4 regions of the Streptomyces sp. NPDC057854 genome follow, and region 2 is predicted to be linked to each of the others. Evidence: riboswitches for the same ligand, from Rfam matches in the RefSeq annotation. Region 2 holds a riboswitch; each other region holds the start of a gene.
The links. A riboswitch is a leader RNA that binds a small molecule or an ion and turns the genes downstream of it on or off. The one in region 2 is predicted to bind cyclic di-AMP.

Region 1 (4,202 bases), on a different contig from region 2:
TCGCTCGCCGCCGGCGAGACCGGGCTCCTGGAGACCGGCGTCGAGGAACTGCTCCGCTACGACGGGCCGGTGGAGCTGGCGACCTGGCGGTACGCCACCACCGACCTCACCCTCGGCGGCCAGGCCGTCCCGGCCGGCGACCCCGTCCTCGTCGTCCTCGCGGCGGCCGACCGCGACCCGGACCGCTTCGGCGCCCCGGACACCCTCGACCTCGCCCGCACCGACAACCAGCACCTCGGGTACGGGCACGGCATCCACTACTGCCTGGGCGCGCCGCTCGCCCGGCTGGAGGGCCAGACCGCGCTCGCCACCCTCCTGACCCGCCTGCCCGACCTGCGGCTCGGCGCCGATCCGGACGAACTGCGGTGGCGCGGCGGGCTCATCATGCGCGGATTGCGCACGCTTCCGGTCGAGTTCACCCCATCCGCACCCCGTCCGCACCCCCGCACGGCGGGTGACGGAGGATCAGAAATGTGATCTTCACGTGATCGCGCGGCCATCGACTTGTGACGGACGTTCGAATGCGGCTACGTTCGCGCCAACGTTCGGCCCGACCCCGGCCGTCCCAGGCGTCACCGCCGACCCGCCGTCACGCGAAAGGCCCCGACATGCTTTCCGGAAACGGACGACACCGTCGACCCCGCCAGGCTCCCGCGATCGTCGTCACCGCCGGAGTGACCGGATCCGCCCTGGCGCTCCCGCTGCTCGCCACCGGATCCGCCTCCGCCGCCGACGCGGCCACCTGGGACCGCGTCGCCGCCTGCGAGTCCGGGGGCCAGTGGAGCGCCAACCTCGGCAACGGGGCCTTCGGCGGGCTCCAGATGACGCAGGAGCTGTGGGAGCGGCACGGCGGACTCGCGTACGCCACCAGCCCCGACCTCGCCAGCCGCGCCCAGCAGATCACCGTCGCCGAGCGGGCCCTGGCCTCCGGCAGCACCGCCTGGGCCACCTGCGCCCCCATCGCCGGCCTGGAGAACGACGGCGAGGCGACCGGCGTGCACCCCGGCCCCGTGGTCCCGCGGGAGGAAGAGGGCGGCGTGGCGCCCGAGTCGAACCGCACCGGCGGCACGCCCGCCGGCACCGACACCGCCACCGCCCCCGCCGAGCGCCCGGCGGCCGGGGAGACCGCGGAGACGTCCGCCCCGGCCACCACGCCGGCCGACTCCACGGGGCGGGCGGAGACCGCGGAGACGGCCGCGGAGACGGAGGAGGCGCGGAAGGCGCCGTCGGGGTCCGCCACGGCCCCGGCGAAGCCCACCTCTCCCACCTCCCCCGACACGTCCACCGCGCCCACGGCCCCCGGGGTCGGCGTCACGCCGCTGCCGGCGACCACCGCGCCCGGCGCCCCGGACGCCTCCACGGGCACGCCCGAGGCCCCGGTCGGCACCCCGGACGGCTCGGGCGCCCCCGTGGCGCCCACCACCCCGGCGGCCCCCGGCACGGAGGGGTCTGACGTGGCGTCGGCCGCGCCCGGGACGGGCAAGCACCGGGGCGAGGCCGCCCCGGAGGAAACCGGCAAGTCGGACACCAGTCAGGAATCCGGGCGACATGCCGCAGCTGCGGACAAGGTCGTATCAACCCCCGTCAACGCGGACGAGGCTGACGCCTACACCGTGCGGCCGGGTGACTCCCTGTCGGAGATCGCGCAGGCGAACGACCTTCCGGGTGGCTGGGATGCCCTCTACGACGCCAACCGCCAGACGGTCGGCACCGACCCGGATCTCATCCTCCCTGGTCAGAGCCTGGAACTGACGGTCCCTTCGTCGGAGAAGTGAGGCCGTTTCAGGGGCGTATGTCCGATTTTGGGAAAGTGAGACATGGGTCTCTTCGCCCCAACTGGCGTGTCACGTCCGCAAACTTTGCTTCCGTCAGCTCTCACCTGCGCAAACGAGGTCTGACGGAGGGCAAGGAAGGGCGTTTTGTCCGTCGTGAGCCTCTTTGAACTTCGAGCACCTGTGTGTCTACGGTCGACACCGCTCGCCACCGCGGGCCCCGTCGACCGAAACGCCGAGTCCTGCCGTCGGCCGCCGGGAACTGTCGTCGCGAAAGCGCCGCAGGCAGGAGTGGGGGACCCAAGGTTCGTGCCGGGCCCGGCCGTCGACAGCGACGGCCGCAGGACCGGCTAGGGGTGAAGCCGCGTGCTAGGACACGCGGCCGGGCGACTCTTCCAGCCCGAACCCGACAGCTCACCTCACAGGCGTCGGTGAAGAGGAAACTCCATGCTGTTCTCCGGCACGGGCAAGCGTCGTCGTCCCTCCAAGGCCACCCGCGTCGTCGCCCTCGTCGGCGTCACCGGCGCGGCCGTCGCCGCCCCGCTGATGGCCGCCGGCACCGCCTCGGCCGCCACCGCCTCCGAGTGGGACCGCGTCGCCCAGTGCGAGTCCGGCGGCAACTGGTCCATCAACACCGGCAACGGCTACTACGGCGGCCTCCAGTTCTCCGCCTCCACGTGGGCCGCGTACGGCGGCACCGCCTACGCCGCCACCGCCGACCAGGCCAGCAAGTCGCAGCAGATCGCCATCGCCGAGAAGGTCCTCGCGGGCCAGGGCAAGGGCGCCTGGCCGAGCTGCGGCGTCGGCCTCTCCTCCGCCTCCTACGACGGCGGCTCCGCCGAGGCCGCTCCGCAGCAGCGGAGCACCCAGCAGCAGAGCACCCAGCAGGCCGCCCCGCGCCAGAGCGCCCCCGAGCGCTCCTCGGAGCAGTCCGCCACCCGCAGCGAGCAGCGCCAGGCCCCGAAGCGCACCGCGCAGGCCGCCCCGCAGGCCGCCGCCAAGAAGACCGTCACCACCCCGACCGGCAAGAAGGTCAAGAAGGGCGACGGCGAGTACAAGGTCGTCGCCGGCGACACCCTCAGCAAGATCGCCGCGGCGCAGGGCGTCGAGGGCGGCTGGGCCGAGCTCTTCGAGCTCAACAAGGACGTCGTCGAGAACGCCGACCTGATCTACCCGGGCCAGCAGCTCCACCTCAAGTAAGGAGCCGCGGTGGCGGTGAGTCCGGCGGCTCACCGGCACCCGACGACCCTCCCGCGGTGACCACCCCGGTCCCGAGCCCCCTTCCCCCGTGGCTCCGGACCGGGGTTCCGGCGTTACCGCCCGGTAGTTCCCGGGTCTTTCGTCCTCCGATGCGTGCTCTTGGGCCCTTTTTCGTCCCAGGGGACGGGCGGTCGGCTGGCCGGAGCGCCGGAGCCGGTTAGGCTCTTGTCGCAAGGCGAACGAGACCTTGCGACCCCTGCGTCACACCTAGCGTCACATCCCAGAAGGAGATGCTCGTGCCGTCCATCGACGTCGTCGTAGCCCGGGAAATCCTGGACTCCCGAGGCAACCCCACGGTCGAGGTCGAGGTCGGCCTCGACGACGGCAGCACCGGCCGTGCTGCCGTGCCGTCCGGTGCCTCCACCGGTGCGTTCGAGGCTCTGGAGCTCCGTGACGGCGACCAGAACCGCTACCTCGGCAAGGGTGTCGAGAAGGCCGTCCTCGCCGTCATCGAGCAGATCGGCCCGGAGCTCGTCGGCTACGACGCCACCGAGCAGCGCCTGATCGACCAGGCCATGTTCGACCTGGACGCCACCCCGGACAAGTCGTCGCTCGGCGCCAACGCCATCCTCGGCGTCTCGCTCGCCGTCGCGCACGCCGCCTCCGAGGCCAGCGACCTCCCGCTCTTCCGCTACCTGGGCGGCCCGAACGCGCACCTGCTGCCCGTTCCGATGATGAACATCCTCAACGGTGGGTCGCACGCCGACTCCAACGTCGACATCCAGGAGTTCATGATCGCCCCGATCGGCGCGGAGTCCTTCTCCGAGGCGCTGCGCTGGGGCACCGAGGTCTACCACACCCTCAAGTCCGTCCTGAAGACCAAGGGCCTGTCCACCGGTCTCGGCGACGAGGGCGGCTTCGCCCCCAACCTCGGCTCCAACCGCGAGGCGCTCGACCTCATCCTGGAGGCCATCAAGCAGGCCGGCTACGTCCCCGGCAAGGACGTCGCCCTCGCCCTGGACGTCGCCGCCTCCGAGTTCTACAAGGACGGCAAGTACCTCTTCGAGGGCAAGGAGCGCTCCGCCGCCGAGATGACGGAGTACTACGAGGAGCTCGTCTCCGCGTACCCGCTCGTCTCCATCGAGGACCCGCTGTTCGAGGACGACTGGGCCGGCTGGAAGGTCATCACCGAGAAGCTCGGCGACAAGGTCCAGCTCGTCGGCGACGACC
Region 2 (4,202 bases):
GCCCGCGGGCGTCAGGCCGCCCCGGCGTCGGCGAGGACCACCGAGCGGGTGAGGTTCCGCGGGCGGTCCGGGTCCAGGCCGCGCGCCTCGGCGACCGCGACGGCGAGCCGCTGGGCCACGACGAGTTCGGCGAGCGGATCGAGACCGCCGTCGACGAGGGTGCCGCCGACCGCCCGGATCTCCTCGGCGAGGCCGCCGGGCAGGGGGCCGAAGGTCCAGGCGACCCGGCCGGGCCCGGTGATGCTGATCGGCCCGTGGCGGTACTCCATCGCCGGGTACGCCTCCGTCCACGCGCCGGCCGCCTCCCGCATCTTGAGCCCGGCCTCCTGGGCGAGGCCGTAGGTCCAGCCGCTGCCGAGGAACGTGACCTGCTCGGCGTCGCGCACGGAGTCCTCCAGCGGCCGGGCGAGGGCGAGTTCGGCGTCGTCGGCGGCGCGGGCGACGGAGCCGACGCCGGCCGGGAGCGCATCCTCGGCCTCCAGGTGGGCGCGGAGGAGCGCGAGGGCCGTGGTGGCGAAGCGGGTCTGGACGACCGACTCCTCGTCGGCGAAGTCGAGGACGGCGAGGGCGTCGGCGCCGTCCCGCACCGGGGTGGCCGGGTCGGCGGTGATCGCGCCGGTGGGGACGGTGCCCTTCAGCCGGTCGAGGACGGCCAGGACCTCGCTGGTGGTGCCGGAACGGGTGAGCGCGACGACCCGGTCGTACCGCCGCCCGTGGGGGAAGCGGGAGGCGGCGAACGCGTCCGTCTCCCCGTGCCCGCCGGCCTCGCGCAGGTCCGCGTACGCCTGCGCCATGAACCACGAGGTGCCGCAGCCGATCACGGCGACCCGCTCCCCGCGCCGGGGCAGCGCGGCGGCGTGCGCGGGCAGGGTGCGGAGCGCTTCCCGCCAGAGGGCGGGCTGGGTGGCGATCTCGGCGGCGGTACGGGACGGGGCCATGCGCACTCCTTGCACGGAAGGACTGACATCAATGCGTGAAGCTGCTCGTAACAAGCATCATTCAAGCAGATACAGTCACCCGTCGACCAGAGTCCACCGGGGGCCTGGATCAGCGGCCGGCGACGGACGCGCGGTGGATCGTGGCGTCGAGGAGGGCGAGCGCGTCCGCCGCGGTGCGGCCGGGGGCACGGTTCCAGGGGCCGATGAGGCCGTGCCAGCCGCGGGACCGCAGCTCGGTCATGATCCAGGCACCGGCCTCGTTCATGGTGGCGGCGCTGCCGTGGCCGAGCCGGTGGGCGGCGAGCAGCGCGCCGCAGACGCACCGCGCGCCGCGCGCGTCCCGGAGCTTGTACGGGGTGTTCTGCCAGCCCCACTCCTCCAGGACCCGGCGCGCGTACGCCAGGTGCACGGAGGGCCGGACGTCCGGGCGGCCGATGCGGCGCCAGACGTGCAGCCGGTCCGGGAGCGCGGCGCCGATCCGGCCGGGCAGCGGGCGTTCGGCGGGCGGCGGCGCCGGCAGCGCGTCGAGCGCGTCGGCGACGAGCCGGTCCACGGGGACGGACAGCAGGCTCCGCCACGCCTCGGAGGCCGGGCCGGGCGCGGGGGCGGGCGCGGGGGCGGGCGCGAGCAGCCGCTCCCAGGCGGCGCTCTCGTAGAGCCGGGCCGCCTCGCGGTCGAGGGTGTCCGGATCCATCAAAGCGGGAGAAAGCGGGGCAGTTGAGGACATCCCCCCATGATTGGCGATGCGTGTCCGGTTTGCCGTGTATGCACCGCGCATGCCACCCCAACACGTGGGCATTACGGAGCACATTCCAACGAACAGAACCAGGCGGCCTATTCGGACATTACGCACCCCGTGACGCGACTCACTTTCCCTCCGCCGCCACCGCCCCCGCCCCCGTCAGAATCCGCGCCGCACAAGGGAATCCGGAATCACCGCGAGAACGGTCGATCTTGAATTCCGGCACATCGATCTTTGCCCTTCCTTTTCCCGTGTCCGCGCGTCTTGTTCCGCGCCGCATTTCTCGCCTACGGTCACCTCCATTCGGGCGGACCGCCGAATCCTGCCACCGCCCGGACGACCTCCCATTGCACCCGACGGCAGGAGCGGGGGACCCACCACACCGCCGGTCCGGACCACCGGAACGGCTCGGGGTGAAGCCGCGTGCGCGCGGCCGGACACCTCCCCGTCCGAACCCGACAGCTCACCTCGCAGGCGCCGGAGAGGAAACCGTCATGCCCGCTCACGGCAAGCACCGCCGCCCCCGACGCCGCCCCGTCTCCCGAGGTCTCGCCTTCGCGGGCACCGGCGGAGTCGCCCTCGCCCTGCCCCTCGTCGTCCCGGCCACCGCCGGCGCCGAGCCCGTCGCGCGGACCGCCGCACCGGCCGCCGCCGTCGCGGCCCCGGCCGCCGCTCCCGCCACCCCGGCACAGGCCCCCGCCACCGTTCCGGCCGCGCCGGCCGCCGCGCCCCGCGCGTACACCGTGGTGCAGGGCGACTCGCTTTCCCTGATCGCCCACCGAAAGGGAATTCAGGGCGGCTGGAAGGCGCTTTACCAGGCGAACCGGACCGCCGTCGGTGACAATCCGTCACTCATTCATCCGGGCCTGGAACTGACGATTCGTCGGGATTCCGCCGGGGCCGTCCCCGCCCCGCGGAAGACCGTCCGGAAGGACACCGCGAAGCCCGCCGCCGGCGGTTCCGCCGAACGGGCGAGCCGCTCCGCCGCCCGCCCCGCGGCCCCCGCCGCGCAGACCCGCGCGACGGTCGCACAGGCCGCGCCGCAGGCCGCTCCCGCCGCCACCCGGTACGCCGACAACCTGGACGGCTGGATCCGCGAGTCGCTCGACGTCATGGCCCGCTACGGCATCCCCGGCACGTACGACGGCATCCTCCGCAACGTCATGCGCGAGTCCTCCGGCAATCCCCGCGCCATCAACCTCTGGGACTCGAACGCCGCCAAGGGCACCCCCTCCAAGGGCCTGCTCCAGGTCATCGACCCGACGTTCGCGGCCTACCACGTGCCGGGCACCTCGCTCGACCCGTACGACCCCGTCGCGAACATCACTGCCGCCTGCAACTACGCGGCCGACCGGTACGGCTCCATCGACAACGTCAACGGCGCCTACTGACCGGCCCCGCCGGTCACCGCCGCGAAGCGGCCGGTGAACCAGGCGGTGGCCAGTTCCGCGACCCGTTCCAGGGCGCCGGGCTCCTCGAAGAGGTGGCCGGCGCCCGGCACGACCTCCAGCCGGCTCTCGCAGCGCAGCAGCGCCTCGGCCCGCCGGTTGAGGTCCAGGACCAGGTCGTCGTCGCCGCCGACGATCAGCAGCGTCGGCGCCCGCACCGCGGCCAGCCGCTCCCCCGCGAGGTCGGGCCGGCCGCCCCGGGACACCACGGCGGCCACGTCGTCGTCCGGCGCCGCCGCGGCCCACAGCGCGGCGGCGGCGCCCGTACTCGCCCCGAAGTACCCCCGCGGCAGCGCCGCGGTCTCCGGCCGCCGCGCCGCCCAGGCGGACACCCGGGCCAGCCGCCCGGCGAGCAGCGGGGTGTCGAACACCTGCGCCCGGTCGGCCGCCTCGGCCTCCGTGAGCAGGTCGAACAGGAGCGTCCCGAGCCCGGCCCCGTTCAGGGCGCCGGCCACCGCCCGGTTCCTGGGGCTGTCCCGGCCGCTGCCGCTGCCGTGCGCGAAGAGGACCAGACCGGCCGCCCCGTCGGGCAGCGCGAGGTCGCCCGGCAGCTCGACGCCGTCGACCCCGATCCGTACGGAGGTGTTCCGGACCACCGGGGCGCGCCCCGCCCGGCTCCGGTCGAGCAGGGCCACCACCTCGGCGTCCGGCGTCTGGTCGAAGTCCCGGTAGAACTGGCCGACGGCCGCGAACTCCGCCGGGGTGTGGACGGCGACCGTCTCGTCGGCCTCCCCACCGAGCCGCGCCGCCCAGTCGTCCGGCGCCACCGGCACGGCGAGCACGATCCGCGCGGCTCCCCCGGCCCGTACCGTCCGGCAGGCGGCCAGCGCGGTCGCCCCGGTGGCGAGGCCGTCGTCGACGACCACCACCGTCCGCCCCTCCAGCGGCACCGGCCGCCGGCTGCCCCGGTACGTCCGGGTCCGGTCGGCCAGCACCTGCCGCTCCCGCACCTCGGCGTCCGCCAGGTCCCCCTCGCTGACGCCCGCGAGCCGCACGACCTCCTCGTTGACGACCCGGACCCCGCCCTCGCCGATCGCCCCCATGGCGACCTCCGGCCGGCCCGGCACGCCCAGC
Region 3 (4,202 bases), on a different contig from region 2:
GGACCAACGTCGACGGGAGCACTCCGCTTCCCGTGAGAGACTGGTCTAGACAACCGCTGAAGACCTGAAGGGCAACACCATGGCTGAGCGCCGCGTCAACGTCGGCTGGGCCGAGGGCCTGCACGCCCGCCCCGCCTCCATCTTCGTCCGTGCCGCCACGGCCTCCGGTGTTCCGGTGACCATCGCCAAGGCCGGCGGCAACCCGGTGAACGCCGCCTCCATGCTCGCGGTGCTCGGCCTGGGCGCGCAGGGCGGCGAGGAGATCGTGCTCGCTTCGGACGCCGAGGGCGCCGAGGCCGCGCTGGAGCGCCTCGCCAAGCTGGTGGCCGAGGGCCTGGACGAGCTTCCCGAGACGGTCTGATCACGGCGAGTCGATCCCGTTCCCCACGGACGGCCGTGTCCCCGGAATTCCCGGCGGACACGGCCGTCCGGCATTTCCGCGGTCCCGCAATTTCCCTTTTCCGGGCAGCAGGAAAAGGCCGGGACAAGGTCGGCACAAAGCCGCGACAAGGCCGGGAGAATTCCTCTTCCTGTATACGGCGCCCGTGTTAAATCCGGGAACTCGCCGTGTTGACGGCGTGTTGCGAAACCCTCACGCGGCCGTGCTCCGGCCTTTTCAGCCGGTGCAGCGGCAGGGAGCGCTCGGCGTGCAGGGCGGTCAGCGCGCGGGCCCGCTCGGCGTCCCCGCGCGCGACGGCGTCGACGATCGCCCCGTGCTCGGCCCAGGCGTCCGCCGGCCGGTCCGGCGGGTCCACGACGTACATCCAGGCGATCTTGTGGCGCAGCTGGGTGAGCAGGACGGCGAGCGCCGGGCTGCCGGACGCCTGCGCCAGCGTCTCGTGGAACCAGCCGCCGAGCGCCCGCAGGTCCTCCCCCTGCCCCCGCCGGGCCCGCTCCTGTCCCAGCCTGACCAGGCCGCGCAGCACCTTGAGGTGGGCGTCGGTGCGCCGCTGGGCGGCCCGGGCGGCGCCGAGCGGTTCGAGCAGCGCCCGTACGTCGAGGAGGTCTGCGGCCTCCTGGTCGGTGGGCTCGGCGACCTGGGCGCCCGCGTGCCGGCGGCTGACCACGAAGCCCTCGGACTCCAGGGTGCGCAGGGCCTCGCGGACCGGCACGCGGGAGACGCCGTAGCGCCGGGCGAGCTGGTCCTCGGTGAGCCGGCTGCCGCGCTCGAAGACCCCCGAGACGATGTCGTCCCGGATCGCCGTGCATACCGATTGCGCGGGAACCCGCATGTCCGACCTCCGTATTCGCTCCGCGCGCCCCGCATTCGAGCGGCGCTTCTTCCGCGACTCTATTGCAGCGCGCCGGAAATTCCGATGCCCCCTCGGAATCCGGCCGGTAGACGCCCGGGGCATGCGGGCCGGAAGCGACGGAAAAGGCCCCGGCTCGGGAGAGCCGGGGCCTTTTCGGGGCGGGAATGGCGGGTCAGAGGCTGACGCCGCGGGCGCGGAGGTACGCGACGGGGTTGATGTCGGAGCCGTACTCGGCGGTGGCGCGGGCCTCGAAGTGCAGGTGCGGGCCGGTCGAGTTGCCGGTCGAGCCGGAGACGCCTATCTGCTGGCCGGGCTCGACGGTCTGGCCGACGTAGACGCCGATGGACGACAGGTGGCCGTACTGGGTATAGGTGCCGTCGTGCATCCGGATCACGACGTTGTTGCCGTACGCGCCGCCCCAGCCGGCCTCGACGACGGTGCCGGAGCCGACGGAGACGACCGGGGTGCCGTAGGCGGCGTGGAAGTCGACGCCGGAGTGGCTGCCGGAGGACCAGAGGGAGCCGCCGGTCTTGTAGCCGGTGGAGACGTACGAGCCGGCGACCGGGAGGTTGAAGGAGGCGAGGCGGCGGCGCTCGGCCTCGCGGGCGGCGCGCTCCTTCTCCTCGCGGATCTCCTTGGCGCGGGCCTCGGCCTTGCGCTTCGCCTCGGCGCGCGCCTTGGCCCGGGCCTCGGCCTCGGCGGCCTCCTGCTCCTGGGCGGCGGCCTGCGCGCTGATCTGGTCGGCGATCGACTCGTCGGCGATCACCTTCATGAGGCCGGTGTCCTCGGGGGAACGGTCCTCCCCGTCGGCGGCGAGGGCCGGAGAGGCGAGGGTGCCGACGACGCCGGTGGTCGCGAGGGCGGCCACGCCGGCGATGCCGGCGCTGCGGCGAGCCAGTCGGCTCGCACCACGGTGCTTCCCGGTGGCACGGGTGAACGCCAAGAGACGGTCCTTTCCTTCCTTCTCGCCTACCGGGTTAGCTGACGGGTTCGGAGCAGGAAGGTCTCCTACGGGCCCCTCCGCGCGGGCGAAGGCGTCCGATTCACCCCAGGGACTGGTGGGTCCCCGGCTCCCCAGGCTCGCGCCTGACGGGGACTCGGCGATGACTGTCCGGTGCCGCGGGTGCGGCGCGTGCGTGGGCCGGACAGCCGCGTCGACGCTAGGCCGGACGGATGTCGATCGCCAAACAGACACGCCTTTTTGTAAGACATGCCACAGGGCATACGATCATGCTTAGCTTCATAACGGACAAAGCGGAGGTCCCCGACGCTTCATCGCATCGGAGACCTCCGCCGCCCGCTGACCCGGGGTCAGCTCACCACGGTCACCTCGCCGATGCCGAGGGCTCGCACGGGCTCCTCGATCTGCGCGGCGTCGCCCACCAGCACGGTGACCAGCCGGTCCACCGGGAAGGCGCTGACGACGGCCGCCGTGGCCTCGACCGTGCCGGTCTCGGCGAGCCGCGCGTACAGCCGGGCCTGGTAGTCGTCCGGCAGGTGCTGCTCGACCTGGTCGGACAGGGTCGCGGCGACCGAGGCGGCCGTCTCGTACTTGAGCGGCGCCACCCCCACCAGGTTCTGCACCGCGACGTCCCGCTCGGCGTCGGTCAGTCCGCCCTCGGCCAGCGTGCGCAGGACCTTCCACAGGTCCTCCAGGGCCGGCGCGGTGTTCGGTGTGTCGACCGAGCCGCTGATGGCGAGGAGCGAGGCGCCGTGCCCCTCGCCGTCCGAGCGGAGCACCTGCCCGAAGGCGCGCACGCCGTACGTGTAGCCCTTCTCCTCGCGCAGGACGGCGTCCAGACGGGACGTCAGGGTGCCGCCGAGGCAGTAGACGCCGAGGACCTGCGCGGCCCAGACGGAGTCGTGGCGGTCCGGCCCGATCCGGCCGATGAGCAGCTGCGTCTGGACGGCCCCCGGACGGTCGACGATGACGACCCGTCCGGTGTCGTCGGCGGTGATCGGCTGCATGGGGCGCGGCGCGGCCGGCGCGCCGGTCCAGCGGCCCAGCGTGTCGGCGAGGACCGCGTCCAGGTCCACGCCGGTGAGGTCGCCGACGACGACCGCGGTGGCGGTGGCGGGCCGCAGGTGCGCGTCGTAGAAGGCGCGGACGGCGGCGGCGTCGATGGCCTCCACCGTCTTCTCGGTGCCCTGGCGCGGCCGGGACATCCGCGCGGAGGCCGGGAAGAGCTCCTTGTAGAGCTGCTTGGCCGCGCGCCGGCTCGGGTTGGCGGACTCGTGCGGGATCTCGTCGAGCCGGTTGGCCACCAGACGCTTGACCTCGTCGGCGTCGAACGCCGGGGAGGTCAGCGCCTCGGCGACGAGCGCGAGCGCCTTCGGCAGGCGGGAGACCGGGACCTCCAGGGAGACCCGGACGCCGGGGTGGTCGGCGTGCGCGTCGAGGGAGGCGCCGCAGCGCTCCAGCTCCGCCGCGAACTCCTCGGCGCCGCGCTCGGTGGTCCCCTCGGAGAGGGCGCGCGCCATGATGGTGGCGACGCCGTCGAGGCCCTCGGGCTCGGCGTCCAGCGGCGCGTCGAAGAAGAGCTCGACGGCGACGACCTGCTGGCCGGGGCGGTGGCAGCGCAGCACGGTCAGGCCGTTGTCGAGCGTGCCGCGCTCGGGGGCCGGGAAGGCCCACGGCCTCGCCGCGCCGGCCTGCGGCTGGGGGTGGAACTCCATGCTGGTCAGGGGCTGGGCGGTGTCCGTCACTGGTCCGCTCCCTCTTCGTCGTCGCTCTCGTCGGTGGCGTCGCTGTCGGCGGTCTCGGCCGGCTCGTACACCAGCACCGCGCGGTTGTCCGGCCGGAGCCGGGCCGCGGCCACCTCGCGCACCTCGTCCGCGGTGACCGAGAGGACCCGGTCGACGGCGGTCAGCGCCAGCTGCGGGTCGCCGAACAGCACGGCGAAGCGGCACAGTTCGTCCGCGCGGCCGGCGACCGTGCCGAGCCGGTCG
Region 4 (4,202 bases), on a different contig from region 2:
GGCTGGCCCTGATGGGCGGCGCGTTCCTGCTGCCCGCCACGCTCGGGCGGGGCGCGGCGGCGCTGCTGCTGTGCGCGGCGGTCCTCGCGGTGGCGAACGCGGTGCTCTACCCGTACGAGATGGACACCGTCGTCGCGCTCTCCCGGGGCCGCTGGGTGGCCACCCACTACGGGCTCTACAACACGGTCTGCGGGATCGGGATCACGCTCGGGAACCTCGGTACGGGTGTGCTCCTCGACGTCACGGGCTGGACGGCCGCGCCGTGGCTGGCGCTCTGCGGCGTCGGCCTGGGCTGTGCGGCGGCGGTCGCGGTCCTGGGGCGGGGCGGACGGCTGCGGGTGGACGGCTCGACGTCGTAGCGGACGGCCGGGCTTCCGCCCGTACGCGGTTCCCACGCGCGCGCGTGGGCGGGACGCGGCATGCACGCGCGCGTGGGTGGGACCCGGTCTCCACGCGCGCGTGGAGCGGGCCGCGTACGCCGGTCGGACGCCTGCCGGTCGCCGGGCGGGCGCGGCGCGGGGACCCTGGGAGGGTGCGCGGCGGCGGGCCGGCGACCGGTCAGGAGTACTCAAGGTGACGCACCCTCGGGGAGCGGCGGGCGGCGGGCGGCGGGGCGATCCGCCCGGCCGCGGTCCCGTCCGGTCCGGCGCGACCCGGGGACCGTACGGGAGCGAGGTGCGGCAGTCCGCGCCGTTCGGCGCGACCCGGCGGGTCCTGCGGGCGCTGCCGCCGCTGATCATCGCGGGCGGGGTGGTGTTCGACCTGGCGACGCCGCCCGCGTACACGGCGGCGCCGATGTTCTCCGCCGCGCCGCTGATCGCCGCCCCGTTCTTCTCCCGGCTCACCACGCTGCTGACCGGGCTGGCGGCGATCCTGGCGTCGGTCGGGCTGCACGCGTACAACGACACGCTCACCGACGTGCCCTCGCTGACGGAGACGCTGACCGTGGTGACGGTGTCCGCGCTGGCGCTGGTGATCAACCTGGTGGTGCGGCGCAGCGGCGAGCGGCTGGCGTCGGCGCGGGTCATCGCGGAGGCCGCGCAGCGGGCGGTGCTGCCGATGCCGGCGGAGCGGATCGGCGGGCTGCAGTGCGCGGCGCGGTACGAGGCGGCGCAGGCGGACGCGTTCATCGGCGGCGACCTGTTCGCGGTGCAGGACACGCCGCACGGGGTGCGGCTGGTGGTCGGGGACGTGCGGGGCAAGGGGATGGACGCGGTGGAGGCGGTCGCCGTGGTGATCGGCGCGTTCCGGGAGGCGGCGGAGCAGGAGGCGACGCTGGAGGGGGTGGCGCGGCGGCTCGACCGGGCCCTCGACCGGGAGGGGACGCGGCGCGAGGGGCTCGACGCCTTCGAGGGGTTCACGACGGCGGTGCTGGCGGAGGTCCCGCGCGCGGGCGGGCGGGTCCGGCTGGTGAACCGGGGGCACCCGCCGCCGCTGCTGCTGTACGGGGACGGGCGCCTGGAGACGGTCGCGCCGGCCGAGGCGGCGCTGCCGCTCGGGATGGGCGAGCTGTCGGTGTGGCCGGACCGGGCCGACGAGCGGGCGTACCCGGCGGGCGCGACGCTGCTCTTCTACACCGACGGCCTCTCGGAGGCGCGGGACGCGGGCGGCGTCTTCTACGATCCGGCGGCCCGGCTGGCGGGCGCGGTTTTCCCGGGGCCGGAGGAGCTGCTCGACGCGCTCGTGGACGACGTGCGGCGGCACACCGGCGGGGGGACGACCGACGACATGGCGCTGCTGGCGGTGAGCCGGCCGGCGGCCGGGGCGCCGGAGCGGCGGCGGACCATGCCGGTGGTGCCGCCCGGGCCGGGAGGTTGACGCGATCCGGCCGGGCGTTCACCGTGCGTGGTCAGGAGGTGCCTCAGCGATAACAATTGACACACCGTCAGATTTCAGAGGTTTGACGGACCGGCACTGAAGCGGGGTCAACTCGGGCGAATCCCTGCCATTTCCGTGAATGATCAAGGGGAACGGCTTGGAATCGGACCGTCGTGTCTATTAACGTTCGATAACGCAGCGCGGTCGTCCCAGCCGTCGCAAGAGGCGGCTCCGTGCGCACGTGCCGAATCCCGAAAGGGAACCGGGGAACCATCCCTTGGGGTGAATCGGGCCCCTCGCACCCCCCGTGCGAACACGCCCGTAGGAGACCTTCCTGCTCCGAACCCGTCAGCTAACCCGGTAGGCGAGAAGGAAGGAAAGGAGCGCGCCTCCGTGGCGTCCAACACCCCCGTACCCGGTGCCCCCTTCGAGCCCTTCGGCGGCCCGGGTGCCGTCGGAGCGGACGACCCGGCCGGCGCCGCGCCGGGCGCGTACGACACCGCCTCCTTCACCCCCTCCCCCGGGGAGTGGAACCCGACCGAGGGCTCCCTGCGCGCCGAGAGCCGCGCCGGCGGCCGGCACCGGGTCGTGAAGCAGCGCTCCAACTTCGCCCGCTCCTCCACCGTCCTCGGCGTCGGCGTCATCGCCGCCGTCGGCGCGGGCGGCCTCGCCACCGCGCAGGAGAAGCCGCCGGTCGCGATCTCCCTCCCGGACCTTCCCGACCTGGGCCTCCCGGACGCCCACGACCTGCCCGGCGTCGGCGCCCTGCTGCCCGGCGGCGACGAGGAGACCGCCGACGCGCAGGGCTCCGCGCCCGTCGCGGCGGGCGCCGCCGCGGCGAAGCCGCTCACCTCCGTCACGTACACCGCCCCGGCCGGCACCGCCGCCGCCGGCACCGCCACGGCCGCCCCCGCCGAGCGCACCGCCTCCGCCGCCGACGCCGGCGAGGCCCTGCGCGCCCGCATCCTCCAGCAGGCCGAACAGCAGCAGCAGGCCGCGGTCGACGCCGAGAAGCTGGCCGCCGAGAAGGCCGCCGCCGAGAAGGCCGCCGCGGACGCCAAGGTCCAGGCGGAAGCCGCCGCCAAGGCCGAGGCCGAGCGGATCGCCGCGGAGAAGGCCGCCGAGGAGAAGCGCCTCGCCGAGGAGAAGGCCGAGGCGGAGCGGATCGCCGCCGAGAAGGCGGAGGCCGAGCGCCTCGCCCAGCTGGCCGCCAGCTACGCGATGCCGCTCTCCTCGTACACCCTCACCTCCACCTACATGCAGTCCGGCTCGATGTGGTCCTCCGGCTACCACACCGGCCTCGACTTCGCGGCCCCCACCGGCACCCCGCTCAAGGCCGTGCACGGCGGCACCATCACGTCCGCGGGCTGGTCCGGTTCGTACGGCTACCGGATCGTCCTGCAGCTGGAGGACGGCACCGAGGTCTGGTACTGCCACCTCTCCTCCATGACCGTCGCCGCCGGCCAGACCGTCACCACGGGCGAGACCATCGGCCGCGTCGGCGCCACCGGCAACGTCACCGGACCCCACCTCCACATGGAGGTCCACACCCCGGACGGCGCGGGCATCGACCCGGCCGAGTGGCTGCGCTCCAAGGGCCTGACGGTCTGACCCCACGGTCCGACGCGACGGTCCGGCCGCCGGTCCGTCCGTACGAGCCTTCCGGCCGGGGTTCAGGCTCCCCGACCGGAATACGCCCGGCGGCGCACGGAGTTGATCTCCCCATGGACTCGACTCTGCGCCCGCTGGGCACCTCCGGCCTGCACGTCTTCCCGCTCGCCCTCGGCGGCAACGTCTTCGGCTGGAGCGCCGACGAGAAGACGTCGTTCGCCGTCCTCGACGCCTACGCCGCCGCCGGCGGCAACTTCGTCGACACCGCCGACGTCTACTCCGCGTGGGTCGACGGCAACGAGGGCGGCGAGTCCGAGACCGTCATCGGCCGCTGGCTGGCCGCCCGGGGCAACCGCTCCGACGTCGTCGTCGCCACCAAGGTCGGCGCCCTCGCCCCGCTCAACGGCCTCTCCGCCCCCACCGTCAAGGCCGCCGCGGAAGCCTCCCTGCGCCGCCTCGGCACCGACTACATCGACCTGTACTACACGCACTTCGACGACGAGACGGTCCCCGTCGAGGAGATCGTCACCGCCCTCGACCAGCTCGTGAAGGAGGGCAAGGTGCGGGCCGTCGCCGCCTCCAACATCTCGCCCGAGCGGCTGCGGGCCTCCCTCGACTTCGCCGAGGCCGAAGGGCTCACCCGGTACGTGGCGCTGCAGCCCGAGTACAACCTCGTGGCGCGCGAGAAGTACGAGGGCCCGCTCCTCGACACCGCCGCCGAAGCGGGCCTCGCCGCCGTCCCGTACTACGGCCTCGCCTCCGGCTTCCTCACC

Region 1: it holds a riboswitch for cyclic di-AMP, as region 2 does, so the genes downstream of both, ACFVQZ_RS04900 (transglycosylase family protein) here and ACFVQZ_RS12820 (LysM peptidoglycan-binding domain-containing protein) in region 2, are expected to answer to the same signal.
Region 3: it holds a riboswitch for cyclic di-AMP, as region 2 does, so the genes downstream of both, ACFVQZ_RS11600 (M23 family metallopeptidase) here and ACFVQZ_RS12820 (LysM peptidoglycan-binding domain-containing protein) in region 2, are expected to answer to the same signal.
Region 4: it holds a riboswitch for cyclic di-AMP, as region 2 does, so the genes downstream of both, ACFVQZ_RS26705 (M23 family metallopeptidase) here and ACFVQZ_RS12820 (LysM peptidoglycan-binding domain-containing protein) in region 2, are expected to answer to the same signal.

The regions. Positions count from the first base shown of each region.
Region 1 is NZ_JBHVMF010000002.1:125,054-129,255, reverse strand. It holds gene ACFVQZ_RS04910 (cytochrome P450) at 1-477, shown strand, start outside; gene ACFVQZ_RS04905 (transglycosylase family protein) at 675-1,775, shown strand; cyclic di-AMP (ydaO/yuaA leader) riboswitch at 2,040-2,215, shown strand; gene ACFVQZ_RS04900 (transglycosylase family protein) at 2,220-2,972, shown strand; gene eno (phosphopyruvate hydratase) at 3,263-4,202, shown strand, end outside.
Region 2 is NZ_JBHVMF010000007.1:150,176-154,377, reverse strand. It holds gene ACFVQZ_RS12830 (sugar isomerase) at 12-938, opposite strand; gene ACFVQZ_RS12825 (hypothetical protein) at 1,048-1,632, opposite strand; cyclic di-AMP (ydaO/yuaA leader) riboswitch at 1,984-2,170, shown strand; gene ACFVQZ_RS12820 (LysM peptidoglycan-binding domain-containing protein) at 2,175-3,071, shown strand; gene ACFVQZ_RS12815 (phosphoribosyltransferase family protein) at 3,065-4,202, opposite strand, start outside.
Region 3 is NZ_JBHVMF010000006.1:183,614-187,815, forward strand. It holds gene ACFVQZ_RS11590 (HPr family phosphocarrier protein) at 80-361, shown strand; gene ACFVQZ_RS11595 (GntR family transcriptional regulator) at 549-1,232, opposite strand; gene ACFVQZ_RS11600 (M23 family metallopeptidase) at 1,426-2,196, opposite strand; cyclic di-AMP (ydaO/yuaA leader) riboswitch at 2,206-2,366, opposite strand; gene ACFVQZ_RS11605 (M16 family metallopeptidase) at 2,565-3,929, opposite strand; gene ACFVQZ_RS11610 (M16 family metallopeptidase) at 3,956-4,202, opposite strand, start outside.
Region 4 is NZ_JBHVMF010000020.1:137,765-141,966, forward strand. It holds gene ACFVQZ_RS26695 (MFS transporter) at 1-359, shown strand, start outside; gene ACFVQZ_RS26700 (PP2C family protein-serine/threonine phosphatase) at 574-1,818, shown strand; cyclic di-AMP (ydaO/yuaA leader) riboswitch at 2,051-2,200, shown strand; gene ACFVQZ_RS26705 (M23 family metallopeptidase) at 2,212-3,429, shown strand; gene ACFVQZ_RS26710 (aldo/keto reductase) at 3,543-4,202, shown strand, end outside.